2 linked regions of the Catalinimonas alkaloidigena genome follow. The protein of the gene in region 1 binds, or shares a complex with, the protein of each later gene. Links are inferred from orthologs where the notes say so. Each region holds a gene or a part of one and is shown in the gene's direction. Other genes may lie near its edges.

Region 1 (7,907 bases):
ACGGGGGCCCCAGCTTTCGTCAACTCCATCAGCGATGCCTGCACCGGAACCGTCTACAAATGCGAATTGACCACGGTTTCCTTGTCCGTATTGATCCTGCCAATCAGGGAGGCGAAGAGGATTTTCAAAAGAGGTGGTAGAGTTGACACTGACACCTATCCCATTGGCTCCTTTGCCGGACTTAGTAGTGATGATAATCACCCCGTTGGCAGCCCTGGAACCGTAAAGCGCGGCTGCATTGGGACCTTTAAGGACACTGATGCTTTCAACATCATCGGGATTTACTTCACCGGCGCCATTGCCATAGTCCGCTTCCAGGTTCCCTGAGCCGGAGGAGCCGATCATATTATTATTGATAGGCACACCGTCCACTATAAATAGAGGCTGATTTTTGTTGATGTCCAGCGAAGATTCTCCACGGATGGTGATACGGGAAGAACCGCCGATGGTCGTAGATGATCCGGTGACGTTGACACCCGCAACCTTACCGGCTAGCGAGTTGACCAGGTTGGTCTCCCGGGCCTGGGTAATGGACTCTCCCTGAATTTCCTGGACCGAGTAGCCGAGGGCTTTGGTTTCACGTTCTACGCCGAGGGCAGTAACTACTACTTCACCCAGTTCACGTGCGTCCAGACCAAGGTTCACATCAATAGTAGTGCGCCCATTGATCGTCACCTCCTGCGTTTCATAACCTACAAATGAGAATACTAAGGTTTCGGCATTCTCAGCGACATTCAGGCGATAATTTCCTTCAATGTCGGTAATAGTGCCCTGAGTAGTACCTTTCACCAGCACATTTACGCCGGGGATGGGTTCGTTGTTAGGGTCAGTTACTTTTCCACTTATACTCATCTCCTGGGCATAAGCAGTAAAGCCAAGCAGCAGAGAAAACAATAGCAAGCCTGAGCTAAAGCCTGCCTTGTACCTCACCCTGACTAGCGTTTGTAAAAGGTTCATCATGAGATTCAGATAGTTTGGTTAAAAATTATATCGTATGACTTACAAAAAGCAAAGTGGGAGAAGAGGCGCTGAAACAGTGGATAAAACCATTTCAGCCCTCTCATTTAATCAAGAATAGGTTTGCTTGCACACTGTCTCCTTTCCATTGGGTTAATGATTGGATTCAGTACAAAAGTAGAAAAATAGGATTGAGCTAAATTCAACAATACTTTAAGTAATTGTTAAAATTACGCACAATAAGACAACATGAGTTTAATATATGTAAACTTTTTAGAATATGAAAAAGAAAGGCGAGATGTTTGTTGCTATAATAATCGCTTTTTTTATGCCTATATTAAAGTATTGGGCATGATGGCTATTTTATGTTTTTGTTAACAAAATATTAAGTGAGCCTGCAGGAAAAGAAGATCGCTAAAAACCTATGAAATGAAAATGAAGGATTTGATTAGTTTTAACGCAAAAAATGAAATGAATGACCAGATTATTGCTGGTATCGGCAAGAAAGTAAGAAGCATACGTCAACAACAAAACCTGAAGCTACACGAAGTGGCCAAAGAAGCTAATATCAGTAAAAGCCTTTTGTCAAAGATTGAAAATGGAAGATCCGTACCATCTCTACCCGTTTTGGTTTCCATTATTCAGGTACTTAAAGTAGAATTCAGCGCTTTTTTTGAAGGCATAGAAGCAAACGGACATGTCCCCTACATTCATAAGAAAAAGGAAGACTACGTATTTACTGAAAAAGAGAGTGCCATAGGATTTATTTACAGACATATCCTGAGCAAACATGCTTCCAGCGTAATTGTGGAAGCTGTAATTCTGGATTTGCAACCAAACTCTAAAAGAGACTTCGTCACCACAGATGGCTTTGAGTTCAAATACGTGCTAAGTGGTAGGGTAGAATATCATATTGGAGAACATATTGTGGAAATGGAAGCCGGAGATTCCCTTTTCTTTGACGGACGAACACCGCATGTTCCCATTAATAAGTCTGATAAAAACTGTTCAATGCTGGTAGTATACCTGCTTACCCCACCGGAAGTGTAAGCCAATGGCTAGTATGGTGGCTAAAAGTATCATCGGGCAAATTGCTCTATACTCATTTCTTTGCCTAACTTTGCCTGCATATTTTGAAAAGAAAACCAAATAATTATGAAAAAGTCAGAAATCAACCTGACCATACATCTGGATGACGATAATGTGCCTGAAAAAATCTTTTGGGATGCCACCGATAAAGACGATGGCGCGGATTCCGCTTCCAATGCGATCAGCCTTTCCATTTGGGACCATCTGCAAAAAAATACGCTCAGAATAGATTTGTGGACTAAGGAGATGCCTGTTGACGAGATGAAGCGTTTTTCTATAGATACCATAGGCGGTATCGCTCAGACTATTCTTTCCGCCACGGGTGACACGTATATGTCTGATGAGATCAATGAGCTCTGCGACAAGCTGGTGAAGCATGTGGAAGAGGAGCAGAAGAAAGCGAGCCAAAATCCTGATAACTAAATTTAGTATCATAAGCTTATCGTCACAAGCATTTCTTAACCCACTGCACTCAGCTTATGCAAGAAGAAGACTACTTACAACTGGCCATTGACAGAGCCCATGAGGGAAAAACTCCCTTCGGGGCAGTCATTGTACAGCAGAATAAGGTATTGGCGGCAGTGTTTAATACGGTGAGTCAAAGTAAAGCCCCTACTGCACACGCGGAGGTGAATGCAATTAGGGAGGCCAGTCAAAAGATCGGGGCAAGCAAACTTAAGGATGCCATACTCTATACCACCTGTGAGCCATGCCCCATGTGTACGGCCGCGGCCTTATTCGCAGGAATCGCAGAGGTAGTATATGGTGCTAGCATTCCACTGATCAGTCAGTATTTGCCGCAAATTATGCTGCGATCTTCGGAATTACTCAGCTATTCAGAAAAAAAAATGTTGTTAAGATCGGTGGAAAACGTAGCCCCCTACGAAAAACTTCTACAGCAATATGCATAGAAATGTTGCAAGCGGCTCAGCAAAAAGACATCTGGCTTAATCTTTGTCAGAATTATAGAGAATCTTTTGTATAATTAGTGCGTTTGCAAATAAAGAAAACAACACACTTATGAATAAATTAATGCTTAGCGTACTTTCTTTGGGATTACTCTTTTTAGTTTCTTCATTTACTGAACCTCCTAAAGAAAGCAAACCAACTAAAGGAATCAATTGGGTAACGATAGAGGAAGCGCAAGAACTTTCTAAAGAAAATCCAAAAAAGGTCATCATGGATGTGTATACGGATTGGTGCGGATGGTGCAAAAAAATGGATAAGACCACTTTTGCCGATGAAAAGGTAGTGGAGTATGTGAATGAAAATTTCTATGCGGTTAAGTTTGACGCTGAAGCCAATAAGAGCTTTGCCTTTAAAGGCCAGGAGTTTACCAATCCCCAGTTTACCAAAGCCCTGAGAGTAAGTGGCTACCCAACCGTTGTGTTTTTCGCTGAAGATTTCTCTAAATTCCAGCCGGTGAGTGGTTATCGCCAGGCGGATGAATTCCTGAAAATGCTGGAATCATTTAATCAGGCAGAGCCAGCAGGAAAATAAACGCTGCCATAAAATTTTGGATTGTCAGTTATCCTGTACCTTTGCAAAAGAGAACAGATAACTGACTTTTTTATGCAATATAGCGTAGAAGATACCATCGTAGCGCTTTCTACACCTGAGGGTATAGGAGCTATAGCTGTCATTCGACTATCGGGAAAAAATGCCATTCAGATCACTAATCAGGTTTTTAAGGGGAAAGACCTGGAATCGCAAGCTTCCCATACCCTTCACTTTGGTACCATACGAGATGGAAAAGAGATTTTAGATGAAGTTGTGGTTTCATTATTTAAGGCTCCTCACTCTTTTACCAAAGAAAATGTGGTAGAAATTTCCTGCCACGGTTCCCCTTACATTGTCCGCAAGATCATTCAACTATTACTGAAAAAAGGGGCGAGGCTGGCTCAGGCCGGTGAGTTTACCAAGCGTGCTTTCATGAACGGTCAGTTTGACCTGGCCCAAGCTGAAGCGGTAGCTGATTTGATATCGTCTGATTCTGAAGCTTCTCACAAAGCAGCCCTCAATCAGATGCGGGGCGGCTTTTCAGAAGAAATTAAAGGCCTTAGGGCGCAGCTTGTACACTTTGCGTCTATGATAGAACTGGAACTGGACTTTGTAGAAGAAGATGTGGAATTCGCGGATCGCGAGCAACTGGAAAACCTGATCAACGAAATTTTACGCATGATCAATCTGCTAATTGATAGTTTTGACCTGGGCAATGTGATCAAAAATGGTGTGCCTACAGTGATTGCCGGTAAGCCCAATGCCGGAAAATCTACTTTGCTCAATGCCCTACTCAACGAAGAAAAAGCCATAGTCTCCGACATACCCGGCACGACCCGCGACTTTATTGAAGATGAGATTAATATCGGAGGAATTGGTTTCCGCTTCATCGACACTGCGGGCTTACGTGAAACTACCGACAAGGTAGAAGCTATAGGCGTGAAGCGTACTTATGAGAAGATGCAGAAAGCTTCGCTTATCATTTATCTTTTTGATCTGGAGCATGATAACATTCAGGATGTATATCGGGCAATCAATCAGCTGGAGAACCAGGGTATTCCATTTATCAAGGTGGGTAATAAGGTGGACAAAGCCCGGCCGGAACTGCTGGAAGCTGTTCAAAAAATTGAAGATGTTGTTTTTATCTCAGCGGAACGGAAAGAAAACCTGGAAGGGCTGAAAAAGATGATCACTGATTTCGTAGACCTGGACAAACTCAAGACCAGCGGGACTATTGTGACCAATGTACGCCACTACCAAAGTCTACTGCAGACCCGCGAATCGTTACAGGATGTGCTTAATGGCTTAGCCAATGAAATTACCCATGACTTTCTGGCCCAGGATATTCGCCATGCCTTACAACACCTTGGTGAAATCACCGGTGAAATCACTACCGATGATCTGCTGGGAAATATATTTAGCAAGTTCTGTATCGGAAAGTAAATATGAAGCTTCCTCATTTCATTTATCCTGCTGATAGTAAGTAGCTGGACCTAAAGCAACTGGCGCAAGTAGAAATCACTTTATCAAGAAGTTTACCCTACTGAAGTAGCTTTGACAATTAACAGCAGTTCCAGGTGGAGCGCTTCAGAAGCAGGCAGTCCGTCCGTATCATCTTTGACGTACCACAAAACACGAAAGCCGCTCGTCTGCATTTAGAGGAGTAGCCACAGCTACGAGCTCAGGTATTTGTAATACAATGGTCTCCTGAAAAAGATCAGTTTCGGGAAATTTTGAGGCGACGATATAATTTCAGCCCCGCATCCTCAAAAGAATAACAGGAAAGTTATACTATACCGTCAACGTAGAGGATGTAAAAGTAGTAGCGTTAAGCATTCCCTCTTCTGATATTGCTAAGGAAATGTATGTGCCTCTATTTCAAGGTTTTGTATAATGTAGACTTGATACATAGACGTCAACTTCAGCAAGCGTTATACTTAGCTTAAACAATTTGGCGTATGTGGGTATTCTACATGAATCTAATTTTACTTTATGAACAAATTTTTACAACGCGCGCTCACCATATTTTTTTCCGGTGCTCTGCTGCTTGCGGCCGGATGGTGTACCTTCAATATCTATAACCTTTCCTCCAAAAGAGCAGAAATCAAATTTGATTACAGTGAGGTCAACAGCATAAGCTACGGTCTGCTTTCTATCAATGTGTGGAGCGATCATCTGACCAAGATCGCTATGAACAGGATCAGTGATTTTGAGCTGACCCCTGCGCAGGAAGACACCCTGAAGTATGCCATTGATCAGATGCTGTATGCTGTCGTCAATAAGGCAGATAGTTTGCTGGAGCAGAAACAGAAAACTTTTAAAGGTAAGCTTACGAAGTTTGCGGTCAATACTTTTGTGAACAAAGACAAAATAGAAGCCCTGGTACCTACCTTTTCCCAGACCCTTACCAATGAAATACAAGCGCCTGATAATAAGGAAGCGCTTAAATATCTGGTCAGAACCAAAGTTCAGGAATATACGGATAGCACTTATGCTGAAGCCAATGATTCATTGCTGGTAAACACAATTTTAGCTAAAAATAATGTGGCGAGTGTGGAAGAGTTTAACCGCAGGAGCGAGGCTACACTTCAGAGGCTACAGGAAGAAACTTACTTCTTTACCTATGTCGTAATAGGAATTATTCTGACCTATTTGATGCTGTGGTGGCTATTAAGGCATCAGAAAACAGTACATACGCCCTTCTTCATCATTTCAGTGTTGTTGGCTTTGGTCGTGCTGGGAGCGGGACTCACCACACCCATGATTGAAATTGATGCCCGCTTTAAAGAGGTAAGCTTTTTTCTGATAGGGGAAGAGATATCTTTTAATGATCAGATTCTTTTTTTTCAAAGCAAAAGTATTGTAGATGTAGTGGTCATCCTTTTGGAAACAGGAAAATATGATTCCATTCTGGTGGGGCTGCTGATCCTCGTATTCAGTATTGTATTTCCCATTACCAAGTTGCTTGCTACCCAGATTTACCTTACAGGAAAAGAGAAGTGGAAGAACAACAAAGTTATATATTTTTTTGCTTTCAAATCCGGAAAGTGGAGCATGGCCGATGTGTATGTCATCGCTATTTTTATGTCCTACGTTGGATTTCAGGGGATACTTGAGGATCAACTTGCCATCATGAATGTGGAGACCGATGCATTGGTTAGTATTTCCACCAATAAGACCTCTCTTCAGCCCGGTTTTATTTTATTCATTGCTTTTGTATTGTTCAGTTTACTTCTTTCCGTAATCCTGAAGAAGATTACTGCTTTGAGAAAGAATAAGGCGTTAGGAGAGAGCGCAGGATAAGCTCGTCCCGGGAAGGGGAGGAATTCAGTAGATAATAAAAAATAGTTCAACGTATAAACAGATCATATGACATCAGGCTGGAAACTGGAAGAAACGCCTTCGCAAGCAGGTAAAATAGGAGTGGTTACCGGGGCCAATGTGGGGCTGGGTTTTGAAACTGCCAAAGCACTGGCCGCAAGGGGAATGGAAGTAGTACTGGCCTGCCGTAATAGGGAGAAAGCTAAGGCAACAAAAGACAAAATCATAGAAAGCCATGCCCAGGCCAGCCTGCATATCATGGAACTTGACCTGTCCAGCCTCAAATCGGTACGTTCATTTGCCGAAAAATTTAAGCAACAGTTTGAGAAGCTTGACCTGCTGGTCAATAATGCCGGGGTGATGCTGACGCCCTACCAAATCACTGAGGATGGCTTTGAGCAGCAAATGGGCATCAATTATCTGGGCCATTTTCTCCTGGCCGGACTCCTGCTTCCCAAACTGGAGGCAGCAGAAAATACACGGATAGTGACCCTAAGCAGCCTTTCCCATAATTGGGGCGATATCTACTTTGACGATATGGCTTTTGAAGAAGGTTACAGTTCCCGTAAGGCTTACGGACAAAGCAAGCTCGCCTGCCTGATGTTTGCCTACGAAATGCAGCGCAGGTTAAAGGCTAGGGGCCATTCTACCATTTCGCTAGCTGCGCATCCGGGAATATCCGATACGGAGCTTGTTCGCAATCTTCCTAAGTTTATACATCTGATGGCCAAAGTTTTGGCACCGATATTTATCCAATCGGCCGCAGAAGGGGCGTTACCAAACTTTACGGACAGCTTTAGATGATAAGCTGAAAGGTGGTGAGTACCTGGGACCGGATGGCAAAAAGCAGCGCAAGGGAAAACCCGTGGTGGTGGATTCCAACCAAAACTCCAAAAACGGGCAAAAGGCAACCCGCTTATGAGAAGTTTCTGAAAAACTCACCGGAATTGATTATCTCTCTTAAGCTTAAATTTATCTTTCGTATTTTGCAGCTCTCTGCCGAATGTTAGAGAGTAGACCTGAAAGAAAAGAGGGCACAT
Region 2 (7,925 bases), 2.4 Mb from region 1 along the record:
ATTATCAAAGGTTGAACCTGGGTTTAGACACCAGGCAAAACAACCAAAGTTATTACCACCAATGGCAAATTGATAGCTTCAACCTACAACCGGGTGATAAAATTCGCTATTTCCTGCAGGTATGGGATAATGATGCTGTCAATGGTTATAAGGCCTCTAAAACTTCTTCATATGTATTCAGCATTCCTGATCGCAAGGCTATAAAAGAAAGCCTCAACAAATCTTCTGAACAAACACAAACGCAAATCAGCAAGACTGTTCAGCAGGCAGAGCAGCTTAAAAAAGAAATTGAAGATGTGGAGAAAAAACTGAGAGGTAAAAAAGAACTCTCCTGGCAGGAAAAACAAAAGCTTGAAGACATTATCAAAAGAAGACAAGCGTTGGAAAAAGAGTTGCAGGAGCTAAAAGAGCAGAACGAAGCCACCAATATGAAGCGTGAGCAGTTCAACCAGCAATCAGAAGAGATGCAGGAAAAAATTAATCAGCTGCAAAATCTGATGGAGGAACTATTAGATGAAGAAACGAAGAAACTATACGAGGAGCTTCAAAAAATGCTTGAAGAACAAGCAGAGCTTGATAAAATTCAGAATAAGCTCAGAGAACTGGGCGATAAGGAACAAAATCTGGAAGAAGAGCTTGAGCGTAGCCTTGAGTTGTTCAAAAGAATGAAGTTCGACATGAAGTTAGAGGAACTTGAGGACGAGCTTTCTGAAAAAGCCGAAGAGCAGGAAAAGCTTGGTGAAGCGTCTGAAAATAAGGAAAACAGTACAGAGGAACTGAGCGAGCAGCAAGAACAGCTCAATGAGGAGTTTGATGAATTTCAAAAGGAAATGGATGAACTCGAGCAACTTAACCAGGACCTGAAAAACCCTGCCCCAATGCAGGACATGTCTGAGGAGAAGCAGCAAATTCAGGAAGAACAACAAAAAGCTAAAGAATCTCTTGATCAAGGGAAACGTAAGAAGGCCCAGCAGTCACAAAAAAACAGCGCCCAGCAGATGAAAAAAATGGCGCAAAAGATGCAGCAGATGCAGCAGAGCATGGAGATGGAAATGTTGCAGGAAAACATGGATAACCTACGTAATATCTTAGATAATTTGATTACGCTTTCTTTCGATCAGGAAGACATCATGAAGTCCTTTCGGGATGTAAAACAAAATGACCCACGCTTTATTGATTTATCTCAGGAGCAACTCAAAATTAGAGATGATGCACAGATTATTGAAGATAGTCTTTTATCCCTTGCCGAAAGGGTATTTCAAATTCAGTCCTTTATCACTCGTGAAGTGAAAGACATGAATCAATATATGGAAGAAAGCATGGAGGCATTAAAAGAAAGGCAGCAATATAAAGCCATCAGTAAGCAGCAGTTTACTATGACCTCAATGAATAATTTAGCACTATTACTTAATGATGTACTCAGTCAAATGCAGCAGCAAATGGCTGATGCTATGGGCAATCCTCAGAAAAAACCAGGTCAGTCTCAGCAAAATATGAACATGAGCGAATTACAGCGTCAACTAAATGAACAGATTGATCAGCTCCGCAAAAGTGGAAAATCCGGAAGGGCACTTTCTGAAGAACTTGCTAAATTGGCAGCAGAACAAGAGAAAATCCGGAAGATGATGCAGGAGATGAAAGATTCAGATGAAGAGGGTGGTGGAGGTGCTGGAGACGAACTTTCTAAGAAAATGGAAGAGACCGAAACAGACTTGGTCAACAAAAAGTTAACTTCTGAACTGATAGAGCGTCAGAAAGAAATTATGACACGTTTGTTAGAAGTAGAAAAATCCATGCGTGAACAGGAACTTGATGATGAACGAAAAGGAGAAACCGCTAAGAGCGATTATGAACGCAAAGCATCTGAAAGCTTTGAGGAATATATTAAAGCAAAAAAACAAGAAATAGAACTCCTAAAAACAGTCCCTGTACGATTAAATCCGTATTATAAAAATGAGGCTAATAAGTATTTCCAACGATTAAACAATAATTCAAAATAAAGAATGAACTCCATAAACATTGAAATCCCCTCTCTTTCTGAAAACATCCGTATGATTGAGAGCTTCATAGACAATGCCAAAGAACGCTTTAATTTGAATGATGATATTTATGGAAATATCATGATAGCGGTTACTGAATCAGTTCATAACGCTATTCGGCATGGCAATCAGGGTGATGCCAAAAAAAACGTCAGCCTCTCTCTTGCACTACAGGAAGATGCTATTCACTTCACTGTAAAAGATGAAGGTGAGGGTTTTGATTTTGAAAACCTTCCTGACCCCACGTCTCCTGAAAACATTGAAACTCCCGGAGGCAGAGGCATCTTCTTAATGAAGCACTTATGTGATGAGGTAAAATTCCTTAACAATGGTCAAATTGTCGAATTAGTATTTTATATCAACTAAAAGTAAATTACTGGTATTGATTCATTTTTTTACTGAAGAGGTAGATTTCAATCACTCCATTCTTTCTCCTGCTATTCCCTGGATTGAAAAGGCTATTTTGAATGAAGGGTACACGCTGGAAAACCTCAATTACATTTTTTGTTCTGATGCTTATTTGCTTCAGATTAATATTCTCTATCTTCAACATGACTATTTCACCGATATTATCACTTTTGATAATAGTGAATTTTCCTTGTCTTTAGATGGCGATATTTTTATTAGCATTGAAAGAGTTGATGATAATTCACAGTCTGAACAAACTACTTTCTTTCATGAGTTGTTGAGAGTTATTATTCATGGTGCTTTACACTTAATGGGATATGATGATAAAGACACTTTTTCTAAAAGTACCATGAGGAAGATGGAAGACAAATACCTAGATTTGTACTTTCAGGATTTCCACATAGATAAGTAACGTTCCACGTGAAACGTTTTTAAATTTTATTTTCCTATGTTTCAAGAATACGATGTGATCGTAGTAGGAGCAGGGCACGCCGGAAACGAAGCGGCAGCTGCATCTGCAAAAATGGGCTCAAAAACTTTACTCATTACTATGGACATGGCCAAGATAGGTCAAATGTCTTGTAACCCGGCAATGGGAGGAGTTGCGAAAGGGCAAATTGTAAGAGAAATAGATGCGCTTGGGGGCTATTCAGGAATAGTATCGGATAAGTCTATGATACAGTTCAGAATGCTTAACCGTTCAAAAGGACCAGCGATGTGGAGCCCACGCACACAAAACGACAGAATGAGGTTTAGTGAAGAGTGGAGAACAGCTTTGGAAGGCATACCAAACTTAGACTTCTGGCAAGAAATGGTCACAGGCATCTTGGTAGAAAAAGATAAAGTAGTAGGCGTCAAGACAAGCATAGGCCTGGAGATTAAAGCTAAGTCTGTAGTGTTAACCAATGGAACATTTCTTAATGGCTTGATCCATATTGGCGAAAAGCAAATGGGAGGGGGGCGCTCCGGAGAGAGAGCATCTAAAGGTATAACAGAACAACTGCAAAAATTAGGTTTTGAATCCGGAAGAATGAAAACCGGAACCCCTCCCAGAGTAGATGGGAGGTCGCTCGACTACTCAAAAATGGAAGAACAAAAGGGGGACGAAGACCCTGGAAAATTTTCATTTACAGATACCACACCACCTGAGGTGCAGAGAAGCTGCCATATTACTTATACCAATCTTAATGTGCACGAAATTCTGGAAACAGGTTTTGATCGTTCTCCAATGTTTAACGGTAGGATAAGAGGGCAGGGCCCAAGATACTGTCCTTCCATAGAAGATAAAATTAACAGATTCAAAGAAAGGGATAGACATCAAATTTTTGTAGAACCGGAAGGCTGGAAAACGGTAGAAGTCTATGTCAATGGTTTTTCAACCTCATTGCCGGAAGATGTGCAATACAAAGCAATTCAACAGATACCAGGTTTTGAAAAAGCTAAACTCTTTCGACCTGGTTACGCTATTGAATACGACTATTTTCCTCCTACTCAACTCACCTTATCATTAGAAACCAAGCTGATTCAAAACCTATTCTTTGCCGGGCAAATCAATGGTACCACAGGATATGAGGAGGCAGCCTGTCAAGGTATGATGGCGGGCATCAATGCACACAATAAGGTAAATGAAAAAGAAGCATTTATTTTAAAACGTTCCGAAGCCTATATCGGAGTTTTGATTGATGATCTGGTAAATAAAGGTACCGAGGAACCGTACAGAATGTTTACTTCCCGCGCAGAGTTTCGCCTACTATTAAGACAAGATAATGCTGACCTCAGACTAAGTGAGAAAGCCCATAAATTAGGTCTGATTGAGGACGAGCGTCTTTCCAAAGTCTACGACAAACGCAGAGATATCGAGAGGGTAATGGAAGAGATCAAAGATCTCAGAGCTTCACCCAAAGAGCATAACGAAGGCCTGTGCGAACTCAATACCGCCATGCTCAAAGAAAAAATTTCTATCCAGAAACTACTTAAGCGGCCAGAAATAGGTATAGCAAAATTAAGAAAACTGGATAGTGAGCTGGATGCATATTTTTCTGCTTATAATCAGGAAGTATTAGACCAGGTAGAAATATTAACCAAATACGAAACTTACCTGGAGAAAGAAAGAGCGCATGCTGAGAAAGTGGAGAGCCTGGAAAACTATAGGATACCTGAGGGTTTTGACTATGCTAAAGTAAAAGCTTTATCTGCTGAAGCTACCGAAAAACTTAACCGTATCAGGCCGGCTACTATAGGACAAGCTTCCAGAATTAGTGGTGTATCTCCAGCCGACATATCCATAATAATGATATATTTGGGTAAATAAGATAATTCGTGTTTTGACATACAAAGTGCCTGTTTTAAGCGTTAAAAACAGGCACTTTTTTATTTTAGTTGGAAATAGAAAATCATGAAAGTAAAAAATATTTGGCTTTGTATTTTTTGGATTACTTTAATTGCTATCGGCTCATGTGCACGAAGAGGAGTACCTACTGGAGGCCCAAGAGATACTATTCCTCCTACATTGGTCAATATGTATCCTCCTTTGGAAGCAGTTAATTTTGATGACGATGAAGTTTACCTTGAATTTGATGAGTACGTAGAAGCAAGATCGCTCAAGCAAGATATTATTATTAATCCACCTGTAGAGGATTTTGACTTCTATGTAAATCGACAATCGGTAGTTGTAGAATTAAATGAAGATCTACAGGAAAATACTACTTATACTTTCAACTTCAGAGATGCGGTCAAAGATATTTCTGAGCAGAACCCTGCTAATAATATCGTCATGGCATTTAGCACCGGGAGTCAAATTGATTCTTTTCAGGTACAAGGGAAAGTAACAGAGTTGCTCACTAACAAAGCTAGTGAAGATGTATTAGTCGCACTATATCCAGAAGGTGATACTTTAACTCCATTTGAGGATCCTCCAATGTACCTCACTAAAACAGATGAGGAAGGGAATTATGCTATCCGCTATATCAAAGTAGGCACTTATAAGATATTTGCTTATAACGATAAGAATAATAACCTGAAAATTGATTCAAATACTGAAGCTTTCGGATTTAAAGCAGAACCTATAGCCCTTCTTCCCGAAGATGCTAACCCTATTATTCCACCCGACTCATTATCTACAGGTGTAAAAGATAGCACCTTACTACCTCAGAAAACTTTGTACGGGAAGACGGTAGATTTACAATTATTTAACCAAGACGTAAGACCAATAGAAGTTCAAAGTGCCCGTGCCAATGGAAAATATTTTGAGATCAAAACTAATAAAGGATTGATGGACTACGAGCTTACTGTGGATCAAGATGATTTGGAAGAAAGTTCTCTTCAATATTTAGATTCCCTCAATCCGGAATTACCAAAGGATACTATAAGACATGTATACAGTAATTTCCAGGATAACCATAAAACTATTCGCTTATATAAAACCATTGAACAAGATAGCTTGAGAAGTTTTCTTAGCGTTCAGGATTCTGTAGGACAAACTACCTTAGATACTCTCTACATTAGGTTTACTGAGACTCGCAGAGAGAAAGAGCAGCTGAGACAGAATATTTCATCAAAAAGTGATATAAAAAATAATATAAATACAAATATTGAATTTAGTAAACCTATCGCAAAAGTAATCACAGACAGTATACTATTAAGCTACGATACACTCTTTTACCTTGATCTTAATTACGATGAACTATTAAATTGGAATGATCGTCTTGACAAAGTAAGTATACAGAAGGAGCTCAATAAGAATCAATTGGTAGATTCATTAATTTCCTATCTTCAGGAAAGAGATAGTACCTTATTTATTGAATTACAAAATCAAAATCGTTTGTATCTGGACAGCCTGCAAGCAACAGATGAGGCAGAGCAAAGACTAAACTACTTTAATATTTTAGCACAAAGTATGTCTTCCTTACAACCAATAAATGACAGTTTGAAGCAAATAGAAGATGTCAACATCATGAATAGCATCTTGTCTCAGCTGGCAGATACACTCGATATAAGTAAAGAAAAATTTGTCTCCCAAACCTATGAGCGTGAAGAATTGCTAAACACACTCAAACCTTTAGTACTGTATATATCAGCCGGTAGTTTTATGTCTATTGAAAATGACAGTAGCCAACGGGTAATTCAAAGATTCAATTTCAAAAAACCATCTGAAAATGGTACAATTACTGGTACTGTTTCTACTGAATACGAACGCTACACTATACAGCTATTGAATAGTAACTACGAAGTTGTAGAGGAGACACAGCCTGCCAATAGTTCATATTCCTTTACACTTATTACACCCGGCGAATACCATCTTCGTATACTGGTAGACGAAAATCTGAATGGTCAATGGGACAAAGCTAACATACTTGAGAATCGAAACTCAGAGCCCATCTACTTTTATACAGAAGAAGAAGTAATTGATTTAAGGGCTAACTGGACCCGTGAAATCAACTTATCCTTTTAAGTTATCCACAATATCGAGTGAATAACATGTGGATACCCAGGGTATTCGATGTGGAAAATAACAGAGTTATTCACTCGATAACTTTTTCTGTAACTCAATCCAACCCTATTAACAGTTAAAGAATAATTATTAACAATGTTATACACACTGTTAATCACCGAAAAAGTTATTCACATATTAGTTAACATTTTACAAAAAACTTTATAACTTACTGTAAATCAGATTATTAGTTGTGGATAAGTGTGTTAATAACCTCGAAATAATCGAATAGGTTATGAAAGCCCGTGGATAACAACCGGGCCTATTCAGAGTTTTCCACTTATTCACACAGTAATAAATAATAATAGTTCGATTTAAATAATCTTTCGATAATATAGTATGTTAGTGAATAGGTTAGAATCCATAACTTAAGACTCATGAAAATAAATCAACCTCTAACATTTGTTATTCTTTTGTTATCGACTATTTTAGCTTTCTCAGTACAAGCGCAAGATGAGGAGCAAATAGAACTTGCCCAGCAATACGATGATAAAGGAGAAGTAGAAAAAGCTAAGTCGATATATGACGATTTGGCAGACAAGAAAAAATTGATACCCGTGATCCATGGCCGATACTTCAGGCTGCTGGTGAACAACGGTTATCTGGATGAAGCAGAAAAATATGTTAACAAAGCCCTTAAGTCATATCCCCAAAATATTATCTACCGACTGGATGCCGGCATCCTGCAGATACGAATGGGAGATAATGAAAAGGCTGACAAATATTTTGATGAAGTACTCAATGAGGTTCAGTCTGATCCATATAAGATTCGTCTTGTGGCAGGCCACTTTATCAAAAGTGATATGTTGGAAAAAGCTATTGACTACTACGAAGAGGGGAGACAAGCTAGCAATGACCCCAACCTTTTTGCTCTGGAACTTGCCAATGTATACCGTCGGATCAATGAGAAAGATAAAATGGTACTGGAATATCTTAAGTATGCCGACGAAGATGAAGCCCGGATAAGTTATGTAAAGAATGTACTGCAA

Evidence for each region.
Region 2: the proteins of mnmE (region 1) and mnmG are in contact, whole or in part, in a solved structure (PDB 9HIP), measured with the Escherichia coli proteins. The link is inferred for Catalinimonas alkaloidigena from one-to-one orthologs.

The regions. Positions count from the first base shown.
Region 1 is NZ_JAQFIL010000001.1:4,509,042-4,516,948, reverse strand. The notes cover bases 2,921-5,803. They hold mnmE (tRNA uridine-5-carboxymethylaminomethyl(34) synthesis GTPase MnmE), read left to right. Parts: upstream 2,921-3,618; coding sequence 3,619-4,989; downstream 4,990-5,803. Other genes in these bases: OKW21_RS18365 (paraquat-inducible protein A), read left to right, coding at 5,539-5,803; OKW21_RS18375 (thioredoxin family protein), read left to right, coding at 3,067-3,546; OKW21_RS18380 (nucleoside deaminase), read left to right, coding at 2,921-2,957. Also shown: OKW21_RS18395 (SusC/RagA family TonB-linked outer membrane protein), read right to left, coding at 1-960; OKW21_RS18390 (helix-turn-helix domain-containing protein), read left to right, coding at 1,387-2,007; gliding motility protein GldC, read left to right, coding at 2,113-2,469; more of OKW21_RS18380, read left to right, coding at 2,526-2,920; more of OKW21_RS18365, read left to right, coding at 5,804-6,849; OKW21_RS18360 (oxidoreductase), read left to right, coding at 6,916-7,671. UniProt on the Escherichia coli protein: Exhibits a very high intrinsic GTPase hydrolysis rate. Involved in the addition of a carboxymethylaminomethyl (cmnm) group at the wobble position (U34) of certain tRNAs, forming tRNA-cmnm(5)s(2)U34.
Region 2 is NZ_JAQFIL010000001.1:6,940,717-6,948,641, reverse strand. The notes cover bases 2,426-5,326. They hold mnmG (tRNA uridine-5-carboxymethylaminomethyl(34) synthesis enzyme MnmG), read left to right. Parts: upstream 2,426-2,895; coding sequence 2,896-4,758; downstream 4,759-5,326. Other genes in these bases: OKW21_RS28185 (Ig-like domain-containing domain), read left to right, coding at 4,843-5,326; ybeY (rRNA maturation RNase YbeY), read left to right, coding at 2,426-2,859. In the rest of the region: OKW21_RS28205 (DUF4175 family protein), read left to right, coding at 1-2,000; OKW21_RS28200 (ATP-binding protein), read left to right, coding at 2,004-2,405; more of ybeY, read left to right, coding at 2,422-2,425; more of OKW21_RS28185, read left to right, coding at 5,327-6,897; OKW21_RS28180 (tetratricopeptide repeat protein), read left to right, coding at 7,314-7,925. UniProt on the Escherichia coli protein: NAD-binding protein involved in the addition of a carboxymethylaminomethyl (cmnm) group at the wobble position (U34) of certain tRNAs, forming tRNA-cmnm(5)s(2)U34.